DNA from 2 places in the Novosphingobium sp. 11B genome. Region 1 is predicted to be linked to the other one. Evidence: riboswitches for the same ligand, from Rfam matches in the RefSeq annotation. Region 1 holds a riboswitch; the other holds the start of a gene.
What was found. Region 1 has a riboswitch for thiamine pyrophosphate ahead of ACYPYD_RS05800 (TonB-dependent receptor). Riboswitches for the same ligand answer to the same signal wherever they lie in the genome.
Positions count from the first base shown of each region.

Region 2: another riboswitch for thiamine pyrophosphate. It lies ahead of thiC (phosphomethylpyrimidine synthase ThiC); the one in region 1 lies ahead of ACYPYD_RS05800 (TonB-dependent receptor).

Region 1 covers NZ_BAAILP010000064.1:19,894-26,841, forward strand. The annotation lists gene ACYPYD_RS05795 (phosphotransferase enzyme family protein) at 1-925, opposite strand, end outside; gene ACYPYD_RS05800 (TonB-dependent receptor) at 969-3,266, opposite strand; TPP riboswitch at 3,299-3,408, opposite strand; gene ACYPYD_RS05805 (GntR family transcriptional regulator) at 3,462-4,223, opposite strand; gene nagE (N-acetylglucosamine-specific PTS transporter subunit IIBC) at 4,329-6,059, opposite strand; partial or broken gene ACYPYD_RS05815 (putative PEP-binding protein) at 6,056-6,948, opposite strand, start outside.
Region 2 covers NZ_BAAILP010000224.1:3,099-10,046, reverse strand. The annotation lists gene crtY (lycopene beta-cyclase CrtY) at 1-558, opposite strand, end outside; gene ACYPYD_RS20180 (GNAT family N-acetyltransferase) at 633-1,178, shown strand; gene ACYPYD_RS20175 (DUF2585 family protein) at 1,220-1,777, shown strand; gene ACYPYD_RS20170 (MipA/OmpV family protein) at 1,898-2,701, shown strand; gene ACYPYD_RS20165 (uracil-DNA glycosylase family protein) at 2,689-3,297, opposite strand; gene ACYPYD_RS20160 (DUF1838 family protein) at 3,344-4,213, opposite strand; gene ACYPYD_RS20155 (SOS response-associated peptidase family protein) at 4,311-4,937, opposite strand; TPP riboswitch at 4,981-5,091, shown strand; partial or broken gene thiC (phosphomethylpyrimidine synthase ThiC) at 5,155-6,948, shown strand, end outside.

The DNA of each region.
Region 1 (6,948 bases):
GCGGCAGCAGATAGGCGATCGTATGAACATCCGCACCGGTCAGCGGGAGGACCGTCCGGTAGCCCGCGATCAATGCCCGAGCCGCCTGCGGATCGCCCGCATTTCCGCCGATTTCCAGCCAGGGAATGGCCGTTCGCTCGATCGCCGTGGCGAGGTCGTGGATAGCGCAAGTACGGGTCGCCAGACCGAAATCTATAACGGCACTCACATTGCCCCTAACGGACCATAAGAGGTTGGAAGGGTGCCAGTCGTTGTGCGTCCATAGGGTAGGCCGACCCTTGATCCGGTCCACAATTCCCTCGCCCAGCGCATCGAACAGTCGAGCCAGTTCACGGCGCCATGACTTGCCATCGAGGTAGGCGTCGAGAGCCGGCCGTGCTGCCAAATAAGCCTCGGCCGCCGCGAGCGGGTTGGACGAAGGCACGATGGTGAAGCTGGCGACCAGCGGACGATCCTCTCGCGCCTCGGCTGCGAAATCACGCGAAGCCGCATGCAGCCGGGCCAGCGCGACGCCAGCCTCGAAAGCATGATCATGCGAGAGGAAGGGCGTCCACGACTGCCGCTCGCGGTAGAGATCGATGCCCGGCACCCGGCGATGGAGTTCGTACGTCCATTCCCCCTGCGCCACCGCTCCGCCGCCGTCCGACGTCACCATGACATCGGGCACGCTCAGCCCTTTCGCCCGCAGATGTGCCATGAAGGCGTGCTCCTCGCCCAGCGCGGCGGGGGAGCGCACCGCGCGGTGGTGGCGCTTGAGGAACAGCGTTTCCCCGCCCGCTTCCACCAGCGTCGCGGCCGAGAACGGACGAGGGGAATGCCAGCGCAGCGCTTCCAGTCGCCCGACTTTCGGGAAGTGCGCGAGAACGCCTTCCGCCTCGGCCTCCGTTATCGCGGGCCAGACGGGCGCCTCAAGCTCCGTACCCATCCCGTGCACGAGATGGTCCGCCCGAGACACCGCGCCGCTCATGTCAGAACGCGCGCGACAGCGTCGCCACCACCGCCCGGCCGCCGCCGATGTAATAGGCGGGTGCAGAGCCGGAGATCACCGTGCCGCCCCGACCCACCGTGTCCTGCGTGTTGCTGCTGACCGAGTACACGCCCGAAAGCACGCGCGGATTGGTCACGTTTATCGCGTTGACCCGCAAGTCCATGCGCTGCGCATCGATCAGCCCGGCCAGATGCACACCGATCGCTAGGTCGAGCGTCGCATAGCCCTTGATGCTCTCGTCGTTCATGAACGACGAATATTGCCGCCCAACGTACTTGAGCGCGGTGCTGCCGAACAGGCGCCCGTCGTCATAGGTGCTGCCCACGGCAAACTGGAACTCGGGGCTCGAAACCGCGCGCTTGCCCTTCGTCGGCAGATAGTCGCCGCCGATGGCCAGGTCGTCGTCCTGCCGCGTGTGCAGATATTCGCCCGAGGCGTAGATGCTCACGCCCTTGGCCGGGCGATAGTCGATCTCGGCATCGAGGCCGTAGCTGGTCTGACTGCCGCCATTGACCGTAGAATTGACCAGCGCCCCGCCGCTATTGATCACCGTCGCCACCTGCCGGTTGCGGAAGTGATAATGGAACGCGGTCAGCGAGAACGACAGGCTCGGCCCGATATAGCGATAGCCCAGTTCCTCGGAAACCGAGTACTCGTTCTTGAGGTTCGAAGTCCCCTGCTGCACCACCTCGCCGCCGTAGTAGCTGTTGTAGAGCGCGAACTCGTTAGGCGTGCGGAAGTTCGTGGTCACGTTGGCGAACAGCTGCTGCCGCTCGTCCAGCTTGTAGTGCACCGACGCGCGCGGGAGCGCCGCGAAGCTGTCGGTATGCACCTTGTCCTGCGGCCCCGGCAGATGGTTGCGGCCATTGCGCAGCAAATCCACGCCCTTGAAGCCCACATCGACGGTCAGGCGCGGCGTGACGGTCACGCTGTCGGCGACGAAGAAGCCCTTGGTCACCGTGACCGTACGCGCGTTCTCGTAAGCGAGCAGGCGGCCGTCCGCAGTGCGGATAGCCTTGCTCGGATAACCCCACTTGTCGAAGGGTTGCCCGTCCGCACCGATCGAGGTGTAGGTCTGCTGCACGCGGTCCGTGCCGTAGTCGAACCAGAGCCCCGCCGTGATCGTGTGCGCGCCGGCCTCCAGCGTCAGCTTGCTGACGTTGCCGGTCCGCATCTGCTTGCCGGTCCAGTTCCCCATCACCGTGGCGAGGCCGTCCACGGCGCCCGGCAGTTCCACCGGCTGCGTCAGCTCCTCGGTGCCGAGGTAATTGCCGGTCGTGGTCAACTGCGTCCCGTAAGGCGCATTGCCGTAGCCGAACTGGAGATACGTGGTGCTGTCGAGCGTCAGGCCGCTGCCGAAGTTCAGATGCACCGGCGCGGAGGCGTAGAGGTTACGGAACGGCGCGCGGTAAAGGCGCCAGTACCCGGTATCGCCCTCGGTATACTTCGCGCTGTAATTGAAACCGCGACCGTAAGCGCGCCAGTCGGCCAGCGTCGGCGCCGGATAGCCCGTAGTCTCGGCCTCGTTGAACGACAGGGCCAGACTGGCCCGGTTGCCCTCACCCCATTCAGCGAGCAACTTGGCGTCGATATGCTGGCGCTTGTCGAAGCCCGGCCCCCGCCAGTTGTCGGCGCGGTTGTTGGAGTACGACACGAAGGCCTTGAGCCCGGTATTGCCGATCTCGCCAGTATCGAAGCGCGCGAAAACGCGCCGTTCGTCGAACGAACCGACCGACAGGTTGACCAGCCCGCCCATCCGCTCCTTGGGATCGTCCAGCGTCAGCGACAGCAGACCTCCCGCCGCCGCGACGACCGGCGCGTCGATGTCCGCTCCGCCCTGCACGAGCCTGACCTGACGCACGTTCTCGGCATCGGCGAACTGCGAGGGATAGGCGTTGTAATAGCCGATGTCGTTCTGCGGCGCCCCTTCCATCAGCACGCCGATCTGGTCCTGCCCCAGCCCGCGCAGTGTCAGGCTGGAACTGGCCGAGAGCCCGTAAGGGTCGCTCATCGATACATTGGCGCCGGGCAGCAGGTTCACCAGCTGGAAGGCGTTGAACGTCGGTGCCTGCTTGACGATGAACTCGGACGAGATCGCGCTGACCGCCTTGGGTTCGGTCTGGTCGGGCAGCAGGCCCTCGGGGTCGGCATGACCGATGACCTGGATCGGCGAGGCATCGGCCTCGTCAGCCAGCGCCGGAGCCGCCGCGAACGCCGCCGTAAATAGGGCCGGGAATGCCAGCGCCGCGCCACAAAGATACGAAAAATTGCCCGTCATAGTCTCGCGTCCACTCCACTCGGAGGGATAACGGACCTGCCGCCAGCCCTCCCTACGCCGGTGTCAACCGGATCAGGTTCAGCGGGTCGTGGTCTGCTGACCACCTCTCAGCCGCGCATGAGCGGCCCCCCGGGGATGGAGCGCGCCTTAGGCGCTTCGATGCGAAGTGGGAAGCGATATTATTACAGGTTCGGGTCAGTAATCGCCCTGTTCGACGACGAGGTCATAAGCATCGCCCCGGTAGTAACAGTTGGTCGCCTCGACCAGACGGCCATCGGGCAGGAACGCGCGGCGCTCGATGGCAAGGCACGGATCGCCGGCCGAGATACCGAGCATTGCGGCATGTTCCGGGCTGAAACCCACCGAGCGCAGCCGCTGCAGCGCGCGCACCGGCCGGTGACCCTCCGCATCGAGGGCGGCATAGAGCGAATCCCCGACCACCTCGGGCGAGGGCAGCGCCCAGCCCGGGACGACGGCATGTTCGATCGCCATCGTCTCGCCGTCGGCGCAGCGGATGCGGTTGAAGCGCAGGATTCGCGAGCCCGGCGACAGACCGAGCAGCATCGCCTCGTCCGGCGTCACCACGCCTTCGGAGCGGTCGATCCACACGTTGGTCGGCTTTCGGCCGCGCGCGGCCATGTCCTCGGAAAAGGAGGTCATGATGGAGAAGCTCTTTTCCACGCGTTGGCCCTGATCGGATGCGCGCGGCGCGGCGACGAAGGTGCCCGCACCCTGCCGCCGCTCGAGCATGCCTTCGTCCACCAGACCATCGACCGCCTTGCGGACGGTGACGCGCGAGACGCCGTATTCCTCCACCAGTTCGCGCTCGGTCGGCAGGGCCGCCCCCACCGCGATCCGGTGCTTTTCGATAGCGTCACGGATGAGCCGCTGGAGGCGCATGTAGCGGGGGCCGGTCTCGCTGTCGCGAAGCGGGCCGATCTTGTCCACGGCTGCCATAGTTCTCCTCTATGTCCCGGCGATACGCCGGGAAAGGGATCGGGACAACACCAATATCATTAGTATCGCATTGGTATCGAAAATACTTGCCCTGCCGTCCTCGCCTCAGCTCGGCGAGCGCCAGCGCTCCACTGCGGCGGGCTCGAACAGGAGATGCCAGCGCGTGCCCACCAACGCGCCGCACCGCAGCCCATGGCCTGCCAGCGCTTCAAAGTCCGGTTTCGCGGAGGCATCTACGAGAAGACGCCCGTGCGTGGCCCATATCGCCGCGTCGGGTCCGATTGCCTTGCGTACATCCGCAGGCAGTCGGGCAGGATCGAACGCCTCGGTCCCATCCGCCTCGACTTTCGGCGAAGGCGCGGCGGCAGCAGGAGCCCTTGCCCCGCCGTGTGCCGCAGCGCGGATCTCGTCCGCCACCGCGTCCGCGATCGGGCCGAGCACAACCTGCAGGCCATACGCCGAAGGCCGGATGATGCCCTTGGCGCCCAGCGCCCGCAGTTCCGCCTCATCGATTAAGCCCTGCTCCGCAACGACAAGGCGAAGGCGCGTGGTGCATGCCCCGATCTCGCGCAGGTTTTCCATGCCGCCAAGCGCGTCGAGGAAAGCCAGCCCCCGCTCCCCGGCGGGACGCTCGCGCCGCTCGGCCATGCCTGCGACTGCTTCTCGGCCCGGGGTCTTGAGGTCGAAACGCAGGATTACCCAGCGAAACACTCCGTAATAGACCGCGAAGTAGGCCAGGCCGACCGGCAACAGCAGCAGAGGCTTCTGCGCCTTGCCGAAGTTGAGCACGTAATCGAACAGCCCCGCGGAAAACCCGAAGCCGAGATGGACGTCCAGCGCCGACATCAACGCCATCGACACGCCCGTCAGCACCGCATGGACCACGAAGAGCACGGGCGCGAGAAACATGAAACTGAACTCGATCGGCTCGGTCACCCCGGTCAGGAACGAGGTCGCAGCCAGGCTCAGCAGCATGCCTCCGGTCGCCTTGCGCCGCTCCGGCAGGGCCGAGCGGTACATCGCGAGGCAGGCCGCGGGCAGGCCGAACATCATGACCGGGAAGAAGCCCGTCATGAATGCGCCCGCGTCCGGGTCGCCCGCGAAGAAGCGCCGCAGGTCGCCGGTCGTGCCGTGATAATCGCCCAGCACGAACCACGCGACATTGTTGATGATGTGGTGCAGGCCCGTGACCAGCAGCAGGCGGTTGAGCAGGCCGTAAACGAAGAGGCCCCACTCGCCGCTGGCCAGCGCAAGACGGCTTATCCCGTCGATGCCGCTGTTCACGGCGGGGAACGCCGCGCCTACGATCCCGGCGATGACGACACCCACGGTCCCGCTGACGATCGGCACGAAGCGCCGCCCGCCGAAGAACGCCAGATATTCAGGCGCGCGGAAATTATGGAACCGGTTGTACGCGCTCCCCCCGACGATGCCCGAGACGATCCCGATCGGCACCGAGAGGCGCGCGATCTGCGACTGGCTCCAGGCCGCCGTGACGGCCGCCTGCAGGTTCGCAGCCACGCCGGCGGTAACCTCCGGCGGGATCGCCAGCAGCGCCCGCGCGCCCTCGCTGGCGACAAGGAAGCACACGGCTCCCGCCAGCGGCGCGGCGCCATTGCCGTCCCGCGCGAAGCCGGTGGCCACGCCGATCGCGAACAGCAGGCCAAGGTTGGCGAACATGGCATTGCCCGCCGCGCTCACGAACTCCAGCCCCAGCAGGTCCGGCTGGCCCAGGCGCAGCAGCAGCGCCGCTACCGGCAGCACCGCGATCGGCAGCATCAGTGCGCGGCCGAGGCCCTGCAGCCGCTGGCCCAGCGATCTCGTCCAGCCCCTCACAGTCCCACCTCCCTGAGCATTTCAAGCGCCAGCGCGCGAACCTCGGCCGCGCTCGCCGCCTCCAGAGCCGCGCGTGCCAGCGCTGCGCATCCCGCATCCGTCACTGCAGCCAGCGTTGCCTTGATTTCGGCCACCTGCCCCGGCGCGGCGGACAGTTCCCCGACGCCGAGGCCGACCAGCAGCGGCACCGCCAGCGGGTCGGAGGCCAGGCCGCCGCACACCCCGACCCACTTGCCGACGCGGCTCCCGCCGGCGCAAGTCTGAGCGACAAGGCGCAGCACCGCCGGGTCCAGCCCGTCGAGCCCATCCGCAACCGCCGGGTTTCCGCGATCCATGGCTAGCGTATATTGCGTAAGGTCGTTCGTTCCGATCGACAGGAAATCACACTCCGCTGCGAGCAGATCGGCCATGACTGCGGCGGCGGGTGTCTCCACCATCACACCCAGTTGCGGAACAGCGACGCCAAGCCTCTCGGCCTCCGCGATCAGGACCTGGCGGACCGCGCGCAATTCCTCCACGCGGGCGATCATCGGCACCATGATGCGGATATCGCCCGATGAGGCCGCGCGCAGGATGGCCCGCAACTGCGTCGAAAGCACTTCCGGCCGCGCCAGCCCGATACGGATGCCGCGCAGCCCCAGTGCCGGATTTTCCTCCGCAGCGATGGGCAGGTACGGCGCAGGCTTGTCGCCGCCGATGTCGAGCAGGCGCACGATCAGCGGCCGCCCTTCCAGCGCCCTCGCGATCCCGCCGTAGCACGCCGCCTGCTCATCCTCGTCAGGCGCGTCCGCGCGGTCGAGGAACAGGAACTCCGTCCTCAGCAGCCCGCAGCCCTCCGCCCCCTGCGCCAGCGCGGGCGCGACGTCGCCCAGGCTGCCAAGGTTCGCGA
Region 2 (6,948 bases), on a different contig from region 1:
CTGCGCGACGGTGGCATCCATCACCACCGGCCGCGCCAGCCCATGCGGCGAAGCGAGGCGCAGCGACAGCCCGACGAACTTCTGCCAGCCGCCTGCCATGTGCGGCAGGCCCCGGCTCCCCCGCGCGTCGATCACCGCCCCGGTGGCGAAGCGGCGACCATCGGACAGGGTGACGCTGGTGGCGTCGGCGTGCTCGACTTCGAAGCCGGTGACGATGGCGTCGGCGGGCAGCGCTGCGCGCACCGCCGCGTCGAGCTTTGTGCCCGTTGCGCTCCGGTAGGGTGTCGTTAGGTGCCGCCTGGTGCCGGGAAAACGCACCTCGTAATCGTCCCAACGGGCAACGACGATGGGGTCCAGCAGCGCCTCGCCGCCTTCGGGCAGGTCGCTGGCGAAGAAGGACCAGACGTGTTCCCCGCCAAGTCGTTGATCACGCTCGAATATCGCCACACGAAGGTCCGGTCGCCGCGCCGCGAAGGCAAGCGCGATCAGCCCGCCGGCAAGGCCGCCGCCGAGTATCGCGAGGTCACAGAACGCCGGATCGGCCGATTTTTGCTGCATCGCGGCGTTGTTTAGGCACTGCGAACGATTGCTGCAACTTGGCAGACCCCTCGCTTTACTGCATGTTCGTGACGATGACAGGGCAACTGACAGTTTGCGACGCCGCGTCGGGGGATGCGGCCGCAATAGCCGAGATTTACGCGCACTACGTGCTGGAAAGCACCGCGACGTTCGAGACCGAGCCACCTGACGAGGCGGAATCGGAACGGCGGATCTGTGAGCTTATCAAGGGCGGCTATCCCTTCCTCGTCATGCGCGACGATGACGGCAAGGTGCTCGGCTTCGGCTTTGCCCAGCGCTACGGCCCGCGTGCGGGCTATCGCTACAGCGTCGAGACGACGATCTACGTGTGCCAGGACAGCCTGAACCGCGGGATCGGCAGCGCGCTGCTTCAGGAACTGCTCACCGAGTGCGAGAAGCGCGGTTTCCGGCAGGCTTTTGCGGTGATCGCGGCCTCGGAACCGGCCTCGGTCGTGCTCCACGCGCGGGCGGGGTTCCTGCCGGTCGGTACGCTGACGGCGGCGGGCTGGAAGCACGGTCAGTGGATCGACGTGTTCCTCATGCAGCGCCGCCTCGGCGACGGGAACGAGACGCTGCCCGAAGGTGCCGCGGCATCCTGAACCTCGCGGGACGCTCGCCCCTGCTGCCGCATCGTCCGGCGGTGTGGCTGGCGCTTGCTCTTGGCCTTGCGCTGCTGGCGGTCGAGCTTGCCATGGGGCGTCCGGTGATCTGTCCATGCGGCGTCGTCCGGTTCTGGGCGGGGGACGTGCAGTCGGACCAGAACAGCCAGCAGGTCGCTGACTGGTACAGTTTCAGCCACGTCATCCATGGGTTCATCTTCTACGGAATCGCGCGCGCGCTCTGGCGGTGGACTGCGCTGGGCCGCGTCCTGTCGCCGCGCTGGGCCTTGCCGCTGGCGGTGGCGTTCGAGGGAGGCTGGGAACTGCTGGAGAACTCGCCCCTGATCATCGATCGCTACCGTTCAGTCACTATCAGCTACGGTTACAGCGGCGACAGCGTGCTCAACTCGCTGAGCGACGTGGGGTGGATGGCGCTGGGTTTCATTGTCGCCGCGCGCCTCCCGGCCCGAGCCAGCGTAGCTCTGGCGCTGGTGTTCGAGACGTTCACGCTGTTCATGATTCGGGACAACCTGACCCTCAACGTCCTGATGCTGGTGCACCCGATCGAGGCGGTGCGTGACTGGCAGTCGTCGGCTTGAAAGCCAAGCGAGGCAACTGTTAGGTCCCGCAAAGCGTTGGTCTCTCAAGATCTTCAGGGGACCGTCATGAATTCACGCCTTGTCTTACGGATTTGCACGGCATCTGCCGCCCTTCTTTCGATGCCCGCCATCGCGCAGGAGGCGCCGCAGCAACAGCCGACCGAGAACGTTCTCGACGGTGATTACCTGACGGTCGGTGTCGGCGCCGTCTATGTGCCCAGCTATCGTGGCTCGGATGACTACATCCTCTCGCCGGTGCCGCTGGTGCGCGGCCATTTCAAGGGCGTGGACATCAATCCGCGCGTTGCGGGCGTGGCGCTGGACTTCATTCCCGACGACAAGGATTCGGGCATCGGCTTTTCGCTGGGGCCGGTCGTCACGGCCTCGTTCAATCGCAACCGGCGCGTGCGGGACGAGGTCGTGCGGGCGGCAGGCAAGCTCGATCCGGCGATCGAGGTCGGCGTCAGCGCGGGCGTGACCAAGTACCGCGTGCTGCACGACTACGATACGCTCACGCTGTCGAGCGACGTGAAGTGGGACGTGAACGGCGCCTACAAGGGCATGGTCTGGTCCCCCGCGATCAGCTACACGACGCCCCTGAGCCCGGCGGTCGTCACGGTGCTGGCGGTCAGCGCCCGCCGTGTCGATGACAAGTTCGCGCGCTACTATTACTCGGTGAATCCGGGGCAAAGCCTTGCGAGCGGGCTGCCGGTCTACAATGCCAAGGGCGGCTGGGACAGCGTCAACACCTCGCTGCTGATGGCTTATGACCTCTCCGGCGACGTGCGCGACGGTGGGCTTTCGGTGTTCGGAGTGGCGAACTATTCGCGCATGCTGAACGACGGCAAGGACACGCCGTTCACCTCGCTGCGGGGCAGTGCGAACCAGTGGGTCCTGGGCGCGGGCGTGGCCTATACGTTCTGATGCGGGGAGCCTTCGACGGCTTCGATCACCTTTCGGCGCAAGTCAGGCAGCACTTCCGCTTCGAACCACGGGTGCTTCGCCATCCACAGCCGGCTGCGCCACGCCGGATGCGGAAGGGGGAACAGTCCTTCCGGTGCCTCGCGCCACCGTCGCACCGTTTCGGTGAGGTTGGGCGCGAAGCCGCGCGGCAGGTAGCGTTTCTGGGCGTACTGCCCCACCAGCAGGGTCAGGCGCCGCTGCGGCAGTTCGGCCAGTAGCGGCGCGTGCCAGCGCGGGGCGCATTCGGGGCGAGGGGGCTTGTCGCCGCCGCTCGCCTTGCCCGGATAGCAGAAGCCGGAGGGCATCTGCGCGACTTTCGCGGTGTCGTAGAACATGGCCTTGTCGAGCCCCAGCCAGCCGCGCAGCCGGTCGCCGCTGTCGTCGTCCCAGCCTATGCCGCTGGCATGGACCTTGCTGCCCGGCGCCTGCCCGATGATGAGCAGGCGCGCGGAGGGGCTGGCCGCGACGAACGGGCGCGGCTCGAAGCCCAGCGCCGTCTCGCACAGGCGGCAGGCGCGGATTTCGCCGAGGAGGGCGTCGAGGGTCGCGGAGGCCATCTACCGCAGATGGCCACCTTCCTTGCCTGAGACAAGGCGTGCCCTGTTACCCCGCCTTGTCGAGAGCGGCGACGGGGTCCTTGGCGATCTGCGGATAATACGTCTCGAGCATGGCGTGCCAGTCCGCCGGAAGGTCCTCGAAGCGCTTCACCTTGCCGCCGTTGCCGAACAGATTGAGCGTACCGGGGCGATCTCCCATCCGCAGCCATTCTGGCCAGCTGCGCACGTCATTGGACTGCACTCGCGTGTCGACGTTGGTGACCGCCGGGTCCAGCACCAGCGCGCTCGGCGCGGACAGGGTGCTCACTTCGTTCAGATAGGACACCGAGCCGTCGGGGGCGGTCACCCGGGCGTGCGAGCGGTCGCGTACCGCGATCTCGCCGGTGCGCAAGGTGAAGGGCACGGCGGGGGTGTGGACGTGCTCGAAGCGGGGCGTACCCGGGACGTCGGGAATGTCGATCTCGTTGGTCGCCGAAACCCGCACGCGCGTGGGGATCGGACCGCGACCGCCGACTTTCACGGTCTCTCCCGTGATCGGGTTGCGGAGGTCGGTGAGGCGACGGCCGGTGTCGATATCGACGCGGAAGCTGATCTCCAGGTCGATCAGCTCGAAACTGCCGTCGGTCTTGTGCGTGATGCGCTGGATCGATCCGAGGTTGATCGCATAGACCGGAATCAGGTCGCCGCCCGTCGCGGCCATGTACGGACCTTTGATCCACGAGAAGACGAGGCCGTCGTCCGTGCGATAGCGCAGCTTGCGATAGATCAGCGAGGCGTCGGCTGCATTGGCGGGATCGAGCAGGCGCTTCTTCGGCGTTGCGGCCGCCGCCGGAAGCGAGGCTGCGGCAAGCGCGGTGGCGCCCAGTCCCAAGGCGGTTCGTCGGTCCAGTTTTGCCGCGTCGTTCAGCTCGATCATTTTACAATCCCCTTACTGCGATCGAGAAAGTTGATCGATATCGGAGGAGCAACAAGCATGTGGCACGGGATTGGTCGCGTCTCGGATAGCGATGGGCTCAGCCCGCCACGCGCATCGCCATGAGGGACGAGGAATAAGGCGCGATGAGGCTCTTTGCGCGGTCCCAGGCGCCGCGCAGCCAGGTGTCCTGCACGGCCGGATCGGGTGGGAGGATCACCGGCATCGTCTCTCGCCCCTCTGCTCTCAGTGCCGCGTTCGCTTCGCAGGCGAGGAGGGCGAAGGAGGGAATCTCGCTGTCCTTCCATACCGCCGCCATGGCGAAGACCGGTTGGTCGGCGCAGGCGAACCAGCACTGGCGGCGCTTGCCATCCGTGGGCGAGGGGCGGCCCCATTCCATGAAGGCCGTGGCGGGGACCAGGCAGCGGAACTCGCTGTTGCGCAAGTTGCCGATCCAGAACGGGCTGTCGAGGTTGCGCACCGTCAGGATGCCGCGCTGCTCGTGCACCGAGGGCGGCGGCGGTACGCCCCAGAGGCGCGGGATCATCCGGCGCGGGGTGCGATAGTGGGGCCTCGGCCCGGCGATCGCCTCTCGCCCAGCCGTTATGACCGGCGCGAACTGCCCGGGCGCGACGTGGCCGCCGTCCCACGGGTCATTGCCGGATTCGGCCCCGAAGGAGCGTGCGACATGCGGCGCGGGCGCGTCGAGGCGATAGAGCATCGGCATGGGCTCAAGCCTCTAGACCCCGCCGATACGCGCGTCTATCACTGCGCCGTCCCCGGGGAGCCAGCAAGTGGCTGAGAGTTGTGGGTATGCTCCACAAGACCCGTCGAACCTGAACCCGTTAGTACGGGCGGAGGAAGTGGAGCGTCGGGTTTGAGCATGTTTCAACGCCCGCAATGCGTCTCTTTTTTCGTCCCATGGAGAAAAAGAGAGGCAATCCATGGCAGACATCAATTCCAAGCTCGAGATCGGCGTGACCACCGGCCCCATCCGTGGATCGAGGAAGATCCACGTCGGCCCGCTGGGTGTGGCGATGCGCGAAATCCACCTCGAACCCGGCAGCGGCGAGGCCCCGGTGCGGGTCTACGACACCTCCGGCCCCTACACCGACCCCGATGTCACGATCGACATTTCGGCGGGCCTCGCCCCCAAGCGCCGCGAATGGATCGTCGCTCGCGGCGACGTGGAGGATTACGCCGCGCGCGAGGTGAAGCCCGAGGACAACGGCCTCAAGGGGCCTGACCGTTCGGCAGGGGTTCCGGCCTTCCCCAACGTCGTCAGGCGGCCCTTGCGCGCGAAGGCAGGCATGAACGTCAGCCAGATGCACTATGCCCGGCGCGGCATCATCACGCCGGAGATGGAATATGTGGCGGAGCGCGAGAACCTCGGCCGCGCCATGCTCAGGGAATACGTGCGCGACGGGCAGGCCAGAGATGGTGAAAGTTGGGGCGCATCGATCCCGGACTACGTGACGCCCGAGTTCGTGCGCGAGGAAGTCGCGCGCGGCCGCGCCATCATCCCCTCCAACATCAATCACCCCGAAAGCGAGCCGATGGCGATCGGGCGCAATTTCCTGGTCAAGATCAACGCCAACATCGGCAACTCTGCCGTCGCGTCGGACGTGGCGAACGAGGTCGACAAGATGGTCTGGTCGATCCGCTGGGGCGCCGACACCGTCATGGACCTTTCGACCGGGCGCAACATCCACGACACGCGCGAGTGGATCATTCGCAACAGCCCCGTGCCGATCGGCACCGTGCCGATCTATCAGGCGCTGGAGAAAGTCGGCGGCATTGCCGAGGACCTGACCTGGGAAGTCTTCCGCGACACCCTGATCGAACAGGCCGAGCAGGGCGTCGATTACTTCACCATCCACGCCGGGGTTCGCCTGCCCTTCGTGCCGCTGGCGGCGAAGCGCGTCACCGGCATCGTCAGCCGCGGCGGCTCGATCATGGCCAAGTGGTGCCTGGCGCATCACAAGGAATCGTTCCTCTACGAACGCTTCGACGAAATCACCGAGATCATGAAGGCCTACGACGTCGCCTACTCGCTGGGTGACGGCCTGCGCCCCGGTTCGATCGCGGATGCCAACGACGAGGCGCAGTTCGCCGAACTCTACACGCTGGGGGAACTGACGAAGCGCGCCTGGGAGCAGGACGTGCAGGTCATGATCGAGGGGCCGGGCCATGTGCCGATGCACAAGGTCAAGGAGAACATGGAAAAGCAGCTGGCCGCCTGCGGCGAGGCGCCGTTCTATACCCTCGGTCCGCTCGTCACCGACATCGCTCCAGGCTACGACCACATCACCAGCGGCATCGGTGCGGCGATGATCGGCTGGTACGGCACGGCGATGCTCTGCTACGTGACGCCCAAGGAGCACCTCGGCCTGCCCGACCGCGACGACGTGAAAGTCGGCGTGGTTACTTACAAGCTGGCCGCCCATGCCGCCGATCTGGCGAAGGGCCACCCGGCGGCCAAAGTCCGCGACGATGCGCTGTCTCGCGCCCGTTTCGAGTTCCGCTGGCGCGACCAGTTCAACCTGTCGCTCGATCCCGACACGGCGGAGCAGTACCACGACCAGACGCTGCCTGCGGAGGGCGCGAAGTCGGCGCATTTCTGCTCGATGTGCGGGCCGAAGTTCTGCTCGATGAAGATCAGCCAGGAAGTGCGCGAGTTCGCCGCGAAGCAGAACCAGCCGGTCGAAACCTTCGTCGCCGCCGAAGAGGCGGAGGCC